Regions from separate parts of the Lelliottia amnigena genome, predicted to be linked through region 2. Evidence: predicted binding sites of a transcription regulator. Region 2 holds the regulator's gene; the other holds the start of a gene.

Region 1 (6,514 bases), 600 kb from region 2:
ATGCTGCGCCTCACTGGAAATCCAGTTTTGCGCCGTGGGCGTTGAAAAAGCGGAAGAGTGGATGTGGCTTGAATCGGCTGGCATTTCTGAGTTTCAGGGGCATCTTTTTGCCAGCCCAAAACTGGGAGGCATTCCGCCGATTGCCTGGCCTGAAAAGAAAGTCGATTTCTAACGTTGCCGTAAATCTCCCTCATGCTAAGCGATACATATCGTAAAGATTGTACAACAATGCATAAACCTAATCCGGGTTTGTAAGACTAATACTTGCTGTCATCCGGGTTCTTAGTTATACATTTCGTTTGTACAATCTGATAAGGTTAGTTAGTTTTAGTATGGAAGTATTGAGCGTGAGGGAGCTAATGGCCTATTACAGTATCGGCGAAGTCGCCGAACGATGCGGAATCAACCCAGTTACGCTGCGTGCATGGCAGCGTCGCTACGGTTTGTTGAAACCGCAGCGCAGCGAAGGCGGCCATCGCCAGTTCGATGAAGAAGACATTCTGCGCATCGAAGAAATTAAACGTCTTATGAAGAGCGGCGTTTCGGTGGGCAAGGTGAAAGCCCTTTTGGGCACGCAGGAACTGGTCACGGAGAGTAGCTGGACGGCATATCAGGAAGAGATGATGCTGGTCTTGCGCTACGCCAGCCCGGCAAAACTGCGCGCCAAACTTGCTGACTTCCGCCGTGAACATTCCGTTGAAGCCCTCATCGATCATATTCTTGTCCCGGTCCGCCAACGCATGAGTCTCGATCAAAACACGGTTCGCCATATGGCAAGTCTGCTAGACGGTGTGCTCATTGAGGTTGCGGCGGCTTCTCTGGTGGAGTCGCGCAAAAAACCAGGAAAAGACGCGCTGTTAATGGGATGGGAGTGCGAAGACCGCACGCGCTTGTGGCTTGAAGCTGCCCGGCTTTCCCATAAAGGCTGGCATATTGACGTGTTAGCAGAGCCGATCGATTCCCCACGCCCGGAGCTTTTCCCGGGGCAAAAAATCTTTGTCTGGACGGGTAAAACCGCTACACCACGTCAGCAGGAACAGCTGGATCACTGGCGAGAGCAGGGGTTTGCGGTGTCGTTCCACGAAGCGGGATTGTAAAAAAGGCCCTTGCGGGCCAGAGTGAAGGTATTATTTACGACCCATCAACAGGCCAATAATCAGGCCAATGGCACCTGCGGCCATCAATCCGGTTAGCGGATTATCACGCACTCTTTCAGACACATCATCTGCCACATCCGACGCTTTGGCGGCATATTTTCGTGCTGCGCCTTTAAGCTGATGTTTCGGAGAGTCAACCGCAGCGCCAAACTGGGATTGCGCTTCTCCAGCAAGTTCGTCAGCTTTGTTAAAGGCTTTATTCGCCAGGCGATCGGCTTCATTCTCAAAATCATGTGATGACATAGTAATCTCCTTTTGGTGTCTCCTAAAGTCTAGCGCCTGACGGCCAAATCGCTCGCTCGACGCGCCATTTTCACCCTGTTTCAGTATTTTCCTGGAAATTCTGCTCTGTCTATTTTAAAAATAGGTATTGTCTATGCATCTTTAACAGGGTAACCCGTTGCAGCGATTAGCTTTTTCTAATCCATTATTTATCAATATATTGCATTATTTTATCCAACGCTCCTGCCAGCCGTGGCAGGGTCTATGCTTAAGTAAAGTAGCCAAAAAGGGCGATTAAGCCGAAAGCCCCTGCTGTCAGGGGGTTGAAGTGATAATCGTTATCACTAACATGGTGTTATGCCCGTAGTGGCTCAATAGACGAGGTGGACCTATGGAACTGCATTCAGAAACCTTTAACCCTGCTGATTTCGCCTGGCGTGGATTGACTCTCACGCCGACTGCGGCGGCGCAGATTCACGAATTAATCGATAAAAAACCGGAAATAGTGGGTTTGCGTTTAGGCGTGAAACAGACTGGCTGTGCGGGCTTTGGCTACGTGCTGGATACGGTCACCGAGCCTGAGAAAGACGATCTGGTCTTTGAAACGGACGGCGCGAAGCTGTTTGTTGCCCTCCAGGCCATGCCGTTTATCGACGGAACAGAAGTCGATTTCGTGCGCGAAGGTTTAAACCAGTTATTCAAATTTAATAACCCGAAAGCCCAGAACGAATGCGGCTGCGGCGAAAGCTTTGGGGTATAGGCGGTACTATGTCTCGTAATACTGAAGCAACAGACGATGTCAACACCTGGAGCGGCGGGCACCTCAATTACAAAGAGGGGTTCTTCACCCAGCTACAAACTGATGAGCTCGCAAAAGGCATTAACGAAGATGTCGTGCGGGCAATCTCGGCAAAGCGTAACGAGCCAGAATGGATGCTCGAATTTCGCCTGAGCGCATTTCGCGCATGGCTGGAGATGGAAGAGCCGCACTGGCTGAAGGCGCACTATAAACATCTTAACTATCAGGATTACAGCTATTATTCCGCGCCGTCTTGCGGTAGCTGTGACGATACCTGTGCCTCACAGCCTGGCGCTGTGCAGCAGACCGGGGAAAATAGTTATCTGAGTAAAGAGGTGGAAGAGGCGTTTGAACAGCTCGGCGTGCCGGTCCGTGAAGGACGCGAAGTGGCGGTCGATGCCATATTTGACTCCGTTTCCGTCGCCACGACCTATCGCGGCAAGCTGGCGGAGCAGGGCATTATCTTCTGTTCATTCGGCGAAGCGATCCACGATCATCCGGATCTGGTGAAAAAGTACATCGGCACCGTTGTGCCGAGTAACGATAATTTCTTTGCCGCACTCAATGCCGCTGTGGCCTCTGACGGGACCTTTATTTACATTCCGAAAGGCGTGCGTTGCCCGATGGAACTGTCGACCTATTTCCGTATCAACGCCGAAAAAACCGGACAGTTCGAGCGCACCATTCTGGTGGCCGACGAAGGCAGCTACGTCAGTTATATCGAAGGGTGTTCTGCGCCCGTGCGCGACAGCTACCAGCTGCACGCAGCGGTGGTGGAAGTGATTATCCATAAAGATGCGGAAGTAAAATATTCCACCGTGCAGAACTGGTTCCCGGGCGATGGCAATACGGGCGGGATTTTGAATTTCGTCACCAAACGCGCGTTGTGCGAAGGTGAAAATAGCAAGATGTCCTGGACGCAATCGGAAACCGGCTCAGCCATCACCTGGAAATACCCGAGCTGCATTTTGCGCGGGGATAACTCCATCGGTGAGTTCTACTCCGTAGCGCTGACCAGCGGGCATCAGCAGGCCGATACCGGCACCAAGATGATTCACATCGGTAAAAACACCAAATCGACAATTATTTCGAAAGGGATCTCCGCCGGACACAGCCAGAACAGCTATCGCGGCCTGGTGAAAATCATGCCGACGGCCACCAACGCACGCAACTTTACCCAATGCGACTCGATGCTGATTGGCACCGACTGCGGCGCGCACACCTTCCCGTATGTGGAGTGCCGTAACAATACGGCTCAGCTTGAACATGAAGCCACCACTTCGCGCATCGGTGAAGATCAGCTGTTTTACTGTCTGCAGCGCGGGATCAGCGAAGAAGATGCCATTTCGATGATTGTGAACGGCTTCTGTAAAGACGTGTTCTCTGAACTGCCGCTGGAGTTCGCCGTTGAAGCACAAAAACTGTTGGCAATTAGCCTCGAACACAGCGTCGGTTAAGGATTAAGGAAAGCACATGTTAAGCATTAAAGATTTACAGGTCAGTGTGGAAGATAAAGCGATCCTGCGCGGGCTGAACATCGAGGTTCGTCCGGGCGAAGTGCACGCCATTATGGGCCCGAATGGCTCCGGTAAAAGCACGCTGTCGGCTACGCTTGCCGGACGTGAAGACTATGAAGTCGTCGGCGGAACGGTTGAATTCAAAGGCAAAGATTTGCTGGAACTGTCACCGGAAGACCGCGCGGGCGAAGGCATTTTCATGGCTTTCCAGTACCCGGTCGAAATCCCGGGCGTCAGCAACCAGTTCTTCCTGCAAACGTCTCTGAATGCGGTGCGGAAATACCGCGGTGAAGAAGAACTGGATCGTTTTGATTTTCAGGATCTGATGGAAGAGAAGATCAAACTGCTGAAAATGCCGGAAGATTTGCTGACCCGTTCGGTGAACGTGGGGTTCTCCGGCGGTGAGAAAAAGCGTAACGATATTCTGCAGATGGCGGTGCTTGAACCTGAGCTGTGCATTCTGGATGAAACCGACTCCGGGCTGGACATTGATGCGCTCAAAATTGTCGCTGACGGCGTGAACTCCCTGCGTGACGGCAAACGTTCTTTCATTATCGTCACCCACTACCAGCGCATTCTGGACTATATCAAACCGGATCACGTCCACGTGCTGTACCAGGGCCGTATTGTGAAATCGGGTGATTTTACGCTGGTCAAACAACTGGAGGAGCAGGGCTATGGCTGGCTTACCGAACAGCAGTAACGCGCTGCAGCAGTGGCATCGCCTGTTTGAAGCGCAGGGCAAAACGCGTTCGGAATACGCGCAGCAGCATCTGCAACACATGCTGCGACTGGGCCTGCCGACGCGTAAGCATGAGAACTGGAAATACACCCCGCTGGACGGCTTGCTGAACAGCCAGTTTGTGACGCGGCTGGCGGACGTTAGCCCGGCTCAGCGCGATGCGCTGGCGCTGAATATTGACGCCGTGCGCCTGGTGTTTGTCGACGGGTGCTATAACCCGTCACTTAGCGATAGCACCGAAGGCAGCGGTTTTGACGTTGAGATTAACGACAATCGTCAGGCCTTGCCCGCACCAGTGCAGCCGGACGTGTTTCTGCATCTGACCGAAAGCCTTTCTCCGAGCGTGACGCACATTCGCGTTAAGCGTAATCAGCGTCCGGCAAAACCGTTGCTGCTGCTGCATATCACGCAGGGTCTTGAGGGCGACGAGGTCAACACCGCGCATTATCGTCACCATGTTGAATTGGCCGAAGGGGCCGATGCGACCATTCTTGAGCATTACGTCAGCCTGAACGAGACTGCGCATTTCACCGGCGCGCGGGTGACGATGAACGTCGCGGCGAATGCGCAACTGCATCACATCAAGCTGGCGTTCGAAAACCCGTCTTGTCACCATTTTGCCCATAACGATCTCTTTATGGCAGCCGATGCGGCGGCGTATAGCCACAGTTTCCTGCTCGGCGGTTCGGTGCTGCGCCACAACACCAGTACCCAGCTCAACGGCGAAAATACCACACTGCGCATTAACAGCCTCGCGATGCCGGTGAAATCTGAAGTGTGCGATACGCGCACCTGGGTTGAGCATAATAAGGGCTACTGCAATAGCCGCCAGATGCACAAAATTATCGTCAACGATAAGGGTCGTGCGGTATTTAACGGCATGATCAATGTTGCGCAACACGCTATCAAAACTGACGGCCAGATGACCAACAACAATTTGCTGCTGGGGCGTTTGTCTGAGGTGGATACCAAGCCGCAGCTGGAAATTTACGCCGATGACGTGAAGTGCAGCCATGGCGCGACGGTCGGTCGTATCGACGACGAACAGATGTTCTATCTCCGTTCGCGTGGGATTGACAAACAGGCCGCGCAGAAAATGATCATCTACGCGTTTGCTGCGGAACTGACGGAAGCACTCGGCGACGAAGTACTCAAACAGCAGGTGCTGGCACGCATTGGTCAGCGTTTGCCTGGAGGCAAAGCATGAGTTTCCCGGTAGAGAAAGTGCGGGCGGATTTCCCTGTCCTGACCCGTGAAGTCAACGGTTTGCCGCTTGCCTATCTCGACAGCGCAGCCAGTGCGCAAAAGCCGAATCAGGTGATTGACGCCGAGATGGAATTTTACCGCCACGGCTATGCGGCCGTGCATCGCGGGATCCATACCCTGAGCGCAGAAGCCACGCAGCGTATGGAAACTGTCCGCACGCAGGTGGCAACATTCCTGAATGCCCGTTCGCCGGAAGAGCTGGTGTTTGTACGCGGCACGACAGAAGGGATTAACCTGGTCGCCAATAGCTGGGGCAATGCCCAAGTGCAGGCGGGCGATAATATTGTGATCACCCAGATGGAGCACCACGCCAATATCGTGCCGTGGCAGATGCTCTGCGAGCGTGTAGGTGCGCAGCTGCGCGTCATCCCACTCAATGTGGACGGCACGTTGCAGCTGGAGCAGCTCGACGCGCTGCTCGATGCGCGTACGCGACTGGTGGCGATTACGCAGATCTCTAACGTGCTGGGCACGGAGAATCCGGTCGCTGAAATCATTGCGAAAGCGCATCAGGCTGGCGCAAAAGTGCTGGTGGATGGCGCGCAGGCCGTTATGCATCACACCGTTGACGTGCAGGCGCTGGACTGTGATTTTTACGTGTTTTCCGGCCACAAACTCTACGGCCCTACCGGTATCGGCATGCTGTATGTGAAAGACGCTATTTTGCAGGCGATGCCGCCGTGGGAAGGGGGCGGATCGATGATCGCGACCGTCAGCCTGACGCAGGGGACGACGTACGCCAAAGCCCCGTGGCGGTTTGAAGCGGGTACGCCGAATACCGGCGGGATCATTGGGCTGGGTGCGGCAATCG
Region 2 (6,514 bases):
TTCAGTCCCACCCGCTCAAACACATTTACGCGTTTTTCAGCACTTCGCTGACAATCTCTACCGCTTCTTTCTCAATCAGCTGACGGTGTTCGTCGCCGAGGAAGCTTTCGCAATAGATTTTGTATGCATCTTCCGTACCGGACGGACGCGCTGCGAACCAGCCGTTTTCAGTCATCACTTTCAGACCGCCGATGGACGCACCGTTACCCGGCGCCGCCGTCAAACGTGCAGTGATCGGGTCACCCGCCAGCGTGCTCGCGCTCACCATCTCTGGAGAGAGCTTAGACAACGCGGCTTTCTGAGCCGAGGTTGCACTCGCCTGAATACGGTTGTAGCTCGGCGCACCAAATCGCGCAGCCAGCTCATTGTAATGTTCCTGCGGATTTTTACCGGTGACGGCCGTGATTTCCGCCGCCAGCAGGCACATGATGATCCCGTCTTTATCGGTCGACCACGGTGTGCCGTCGAAACGCAGGAAGGAAGCGCCCGCACTCTCTTCGCCGCCAAAACCGAAGCTGCCGTCATGCAGACCGTCAACGAACCATTTGAAACCTACCGGCACTTCCACAAGCCGTCGGCCCAGATCGTTCACCACGCGGTCAATCATCGCAGATGACACCAGCGTTTTACCTACCGCTACCTCTTTGCCCCACTGAGGGCGATGCTGGAACAGATAGTTAATCGCCACCGCCAGATAGTGGTTTGGATTCATCAGGCCCGCAGGGGTGACGATACCGTGACGGTCATAATCCGGGTCGTTGGCAAACGCCAGATCGAATTTGTCGCGCAGCGCCAGCAGGCCGGCCATCGCGCACTCTGACGAGCAGTCCATACGGATTGCGCCGTCTTTATCCAGATGCATAAAGCGGAACGTCTGATCGACCTGATCGTTCACAATGGTCAGATCCAGCTTGTAGAACTCCGCGATGCGTTTCCAGTATTCAATACCGGAGCCGCCAAGGGGATCCACGCCCAGTTTTAAACCGGCTTTCTGAATCGCTGCGATATCCACGATATCCGCCAGCCCTTCGATAAACGGCTGAACCAGATCGATCTCTTTCACGTGACCAGAAGCCATCGCGGCATCCAGAGAAATACGTTTAACACCTTTCAGACCATCCGCCAGCAGCGCGTTCGCACGGTCTTCCACCACTTTCGTGACGTTGGTATCAGCCGGGCCGCCGTTAGGTGGGTTGTATTTGATACCGCCATCATCCGGTGGGTTGTGCGATGGCGTGATAACGATACCGTCCGCCTGCGCGCCGCCTTTTTTGTTGTGCACCAGAATAGCGTTCGAGACCGCAGGCGTTGGCGTATAGCCGTTGTCTTCCTGGATGATGACATCCACACCATTCGCTGCCAGCACTTCCAGTACGGAGATGAAGGCCGGTTCGGACAGCGCATGAGTATCTTTACCGACGAAGCACGGACCGGTAATACCATTTTTAGCGCGTTCTTCAGCGATGGCCTGAGCAATGGCCAGAATATGCGGTTCGTTAAAGCTGTGGCGCGCCGCGCCGCCGCGGTGGCCAGACGTACCAAACTTCACTGCGTGTTCTGCGTTGCCCACTTCCGGCTTCAATACATAGTACTGAGCGGTAAGCTGAGCGACGTTAATCAAATCGCTTTGTTGCGCAGGCTGACCCGCGCGTTCGTGATTTGCCATTGCCTGGTCCTTCTTATGCAAGGGTTAAATTGTACCGCAAACCTTTTCAATCAATTCCGCCGGGAATTGCATTGACTGCATGATGTGTTCGACCATGCTGCATTTGCGTCCGGTATTGGTATTGGTGATGACCCAATAAGGGGTACCCGGAACCTGTTTTGGTTTGGTTTGGTTACCGTTTTGAATCAGCGTCTGCTCATCCGCCGCGAAGTACACGCGCGTACGGCCGTGAAGCGACTCGGTCGCCTCAGCAAACGCTTTGTTATCCAGTGAATAAAGTGTAGTCAGCACCAGCAGAAAACGGTTAACCGCTTTCTTTTGCTCTGCGTATTCGTCGGAGAGCAGCAGTTCACGCACCGCGCGCACTTTGTCTTTAACCGGCGCTACGGTTTTAGCTTCCGCCACGACGTTTGACGCGCGAACCTCTTTCGAAACCGGAGTTGCAGGCTGTGAAGCGGCAGAAAATTTCAGCATGCGACGTAAAATGTCGGACGCACTCTCGCCAATATGTCGCGTGTGGCTGGCAATATACGCATAGAGCTCATCATCAACTTCGATTGTTTTCATCTTAATCCAGTGCAATATCTTATCTGAATACAAGTCGTTGGGATTATAGGGGCTAATCCCAACCGCGGATAGGGTCAAGCCAGGGTGGCGGCAAAAGTCAGAATAAACTGGATCCTTGCAGCCGGGCGGCAGAATGGTCAACATAATACCCTAACCTGACATACGTAAAAAAAGAACTTTGCCATGAAATTGAATAGCCGAGCGCAATCTGCACAATCGCCGAACAATAATTCTCCCATCGTACTGGTTCACGGGCTTTTTGGCAGCCTCGATAATTTGGGCGTGCTCGCGCGCGATCTGGTTACCGATCACAATATTCTGCAGGTCGATATGCGCAACCATGGGGTTTCACCGCGCGATCCAGAGATGACGTATGCGGCGATGGCTCATGATCTACTGGATACGCTCGATGCGAATAACATCGAAAAAGCGACGCTGATTGGCCATTCAATGGGCGGTAAAGCGGTGATGGCCCTGACGGCGATTGCGCCAGAGCGCATCAACCAGCTGGTGGTGATTGATGTAGCACCTGTGGATTACGATGTGCGTCGACACGACGAAATTTTTGCGGCGATCAACGCCGTCACTGAGGCGGGCGTTGCAACCCGTCAGCAGGCTGCGGCGATTATGCGCGAGCATTTAGATGAAGAAGGCGTGGTGCAGTTTCTGCTGAAGTCGTTCGTCGAGGGCGCGTGGCGGTTTAACGTCCCGGTTCTGTGGGATCAATACGATAACATTGTTGGCTGGCAGCCAATTCCAGCCTGGCAGGCCCCTACGCTCTTTATTCGCGGCGGCAATTCACCGTATGTCACAGAAGCCTATCGCGATACGCTGCTGGCGCAATTCCCGCAGGCGCGTGCGCATGTGATTGCCGGTGCAGGCCACTGGGTTCACGCCGAAAAACCGGACGCGGTGCTGCGCGCCATCCGCCGTTATCTCTCTGAGAACGCGATTTGATTAAAATGTCAGCGACTGGACGCCTGTTGGCCTCCAGTCGTTGGCGTGCTGATATCAGTAATGTATGATGTCGCGCTCATCGCCCCGGCAATAGCAGGGCCGCTCGTTTTCCCCGAAGTCTCTGAATCATGGCCAAAGAACAAACGGACCGTACGACATTAGATCTGTTCGCGACTGAACGTCGACCGGGACGACCTAAAACCAATCCGCTTTCGCGCGATGAACAGTTGCGCATCAATAAGCGAAACCAGCTTAAACGCGACAAAAGTCGTGGGCTTAAACGCGTCGAGTTAAAACTCAATGCGGACGCAGTCGACGCCCTAAGCGAACTGGCTGAGGCCCGTGAAATCAGCCGCAGCGAGCTGATCGAAGAGATGCTTATGCTGCAACTGCAGGCATTGCGCCATTCACAGTAAAAGTCTGAAAAATCGCCCTTACCCCACTTTCATGTAGCACAGAGTGCAGTCCCGCGTGATAGCTGTTTCCGCTGACTTCTCTGTTCTGCTATGATTGCCCTCATCCGTGGACAATTTGTGCCACCATACCATTAAGTTTCAAGAGGTTATTTTACTCATGGCAATCATCGGCATTTTCTTCGGCAGCGATACCGGTAATACCGAAAACATCGCAAAAAACATTCAAAAACAGCTAGGTAAAGACGTTGCCGACGTCCATGACATTGCGAAGAGCAGCAAAGAAGATCTCGAAGGTTACGATATTCTGCTGCTGGGCATTCCAACCTGGTACTACGGCGAAGCACAGTGTGACTGGGACGATTTCTTCCCAACGCTGGAAGAAGTCGACTTTAACGGTAAGCTGGTCGCGCTGTTCGGTTGCGGTGACCAGGAAGATTACGCAGAGTATTTCTGTGATGCGCTGGGCACCATTCGCGACATCATCGAACCGCGCGGCGCGGCGATTGTCGGTCATTGGCCAACGGCGGGTTATCACTTTGAAGCGTCTAAAGGCCTTGCGGATGACGATCATTTTGTGGGCCTGGCGATTGACGAAGACCGTCAACCAGAGCTCACCGCAGAACGCGTAGACAAATGGGTTAAGCAGATCCGCGAAGAACTTCACCTCGACGATATCCTGAATGCCTGATTGATCGTGCGGCGCTGCAAAACTGTTGCGCCGCATTGATAGGTAATTCCAATTAAAATAATTGCTACAAATTTTTAACTTTTGCTTTCATACCTGTACAATATCCCAGGTTAAAGTGGATGCCTTCGCTCAACTTTGTTGGCGATACCACGTTTTTATAAGCATACTTTGCTTGAGACTTGCAGTTTTCATTTAGGCATGGCAGTTCTATAATGAAACGCATTATCCCAAGTGCATTTTCTGTCACTTCTTCTTTAGAAGTGAATCGTTTAGCAACAGGACAGATTCCGCATGACTGACAACAATACCGCATTAAAGAAGGCTGGCCTGAAAGTTACGCTTCCTCGTTTAAAAATTCTGGAAGTACTGCAAGGGCCGGACAATCACCATGTCAGTGCGGAAGACTTGTATAAACGTCTGATCGACATGGGCGAAGAGATTGGCCTGGCGACCGTTTATCGCGTTCTGAACCAATTTGATGACGCCGGGATTGTCACCCGTCATAATTTTGAAGGCGGTAAATCCGTTTTCGAACTGACACAACAGCATCACCACGATCACCTCATCTGCCTGGATTGCGGCAAGGTGATTGAATTTAGCGATGAATCTATCGAATCTCGTCAGCGTGAGATTGCCACTCGTCATGGTATCCGTCTGACCAACCACAGCCTGTACCTCTACGGTCACTGTGCTGAAGGCGATTGCCGCGAAAACGATCACGCGCACGACACGAAATAATCGTTTTTCATACACTGAGCCAACCTGACGGTTGGCTTTTTTTTGCCTGCTATAAATAAAAAACCCGGTTGTGCGCCATCCAACTCACATCAGGATGGCGCACAGCCGGGCGTGGCAAAAGAGGATTACTTGCTGTTATTGCTGCGAATCTCCTGCCAGATCTTGTCACAACGCTTTGCCACTTCCTGATCGTTGCCGGTTTGACGCGCCTGGATACAGGCCTGGTAATCCAGCACCCGCACATTTTCCTGCGTCGCAAACTGCTCGTGCGCTTTCTCTTTTTTCAGCACATTCAGCACGCTCTGGCAGGCTTCAATTTTTTCTGGCGATCCTTCGGCGGTGTTAATACAGGCGCTGTAGGCCTCTTTCAGTCGAGAGTCTTCTTTTGGTGCCTGCGGTTGTGCGCAAGCGACCAGTCCCGATGCAAGCATCGCGACGATAACACATTTTTTCAGCATATCAGTCTCCATTCCGGCGGGATGGGGGGAATCATCCCGCCGGCGCGTTCATCAGAAAATGGTGAAGGGTGCGATGACCATGAATTTCACGTCACGCTCGTCCTGGAAGATGTTGCCGTAACCGCCCGAGTAGCTTGGAATGTCGGAATGGTTGTCGTATTGAGTGAAGTGCAGTTTAAACATCGTGCCCTTCGCGCGACCGTCCTGAAGCGTGTAGATGGCATCGAGGCTGTATGAGGACTCTTTCAGGCGATAGTTCGGATCGTAGTAAGCGTCCGGCGTCGCCATATCAGCAGGTTTTGCGTCCCATGCATACGCGTAAGATGCACCAACTGCCCAGCCCGGCAGATTCCAGTTTTTCAGGTCATACATGGCACCGAAGAATACGGCTTTCTCGCCATCGGCGTTGAAATCCGAACGGTTATCCCACCAGATATCCAGGCGACCATTTGAAGATGCGTAGGTCGGCGTCATACGCTGCAGGAAGTAGCCCTGCTGACCTTCGGCCTTCACGTATGTCCCTTCCAGGCGTAAATCAACCTGCCCGATTTTGTAGCCAAAGGTCAGCGCCTGAAGCCATGCCGTGCCGTCATACAGATCGTTCACACCGCCATCGCTGACTTTGTCACGCGTACCGTAGAACTGATAACTGGTCGACAGCGGGCCGCCAACGATATCGAATTTATAGCTGGCTTTGGCGAAGTACTGATCCACGTATCCTTCTGCCTGACCAAACGCCGCTTCCAGCACTAAATCGTTTTTAAAGTCATATTTCGCCCCTAACGAGTGGAGATACTCGACTTTGGTTTTCTTGTCATTCTGATAGAACTTGTCCATCTCAAGGTGCCATGGCGCTTTATATTCGTTGGTCCACATATAGGAGAAACTCAACGCGCCCGCATCGCCATAGTCAAAGTTTGCCCCGGCTTCAGCGCCCTGATACGTCCCTGGCATAAAGCTCCAGTGTGGGGCTAACAGCGTCTGACCGGTTGGCTGAATATAGCCACCGCGTGCCCAAACCGGA

What was found. The regulator Fur, encoded in region 2, represses iron uptake genes when iron is present. The targets are predictions, from matches to a motif close to ATAATAATGAGAACNACTATCAA.
Region 1: the regulator Fur is predicted to act here: its motif matches at 1,708-1,730, upstream of sufA (Fe-S cluster assembly scaffold SufA).

Annotation. Positions count from the first base shown of each region.
Region 1 is NZ_CP077236.1:3,660,044-3,666,557, forward strand. It holds gene I6L74_RS17220 (diguanylate phosphodiesterase) at 1-172, shown strand, start outside; gene I6L74_RS17225 (MerR family transcriptional regulator) at 360-1,097, shown strand; gene I6L74_RS17230 (ElaB/YgaM/YqjD family protein) at 1,128-1,400, opposite strand; gene sufA (Fe-S cluster assembly scaffold SufA) at 1,771-2,139, shown strand; gene sufB (Fe-S cluster assembly protein SufB) at 2,148-3,635, shown strand; gene sufC (Fe-S cluster assembly ATPase SufC) at 3,652-4,398, shown strand; gene sufD (Fe-S cluster assembly protein SufD) at 4,373-5,644, shown strand; gene sufS (cysteine desulfurase SufS) at 5,641-6,514, shown strand, end outside.
Region 2 is NZ_CP077236.1:3,057,909-3,064,422, reverse strand. It holds gene pgm (phosphoglucomutase (alpha-D-glucose-1,6-bisphosphate-dependent)) at 26-1,666, opposite strand; gene seqA (replication initiation negative regulator SeqA) at 1,691-2,233, opposite strand; gene ybfF (esterase) at 2,417-3,190, shown strand; gene ybfE (LexA regulated protein) at 3,319-3,606, shown strand; gene fldA (flavodoxin FldA) at 3,764-4,294, shown strand; gene fur (ferric iron uptake transcriptional regulator) at 4,586-5,032, shown strand; gene chiQ (ChiQ/YbfN family lipoprotein) at 5,158-5,487, opposite strand; gene chiP (chitoporin ChiP) at 5,542-6,514, opposite strand, start outside.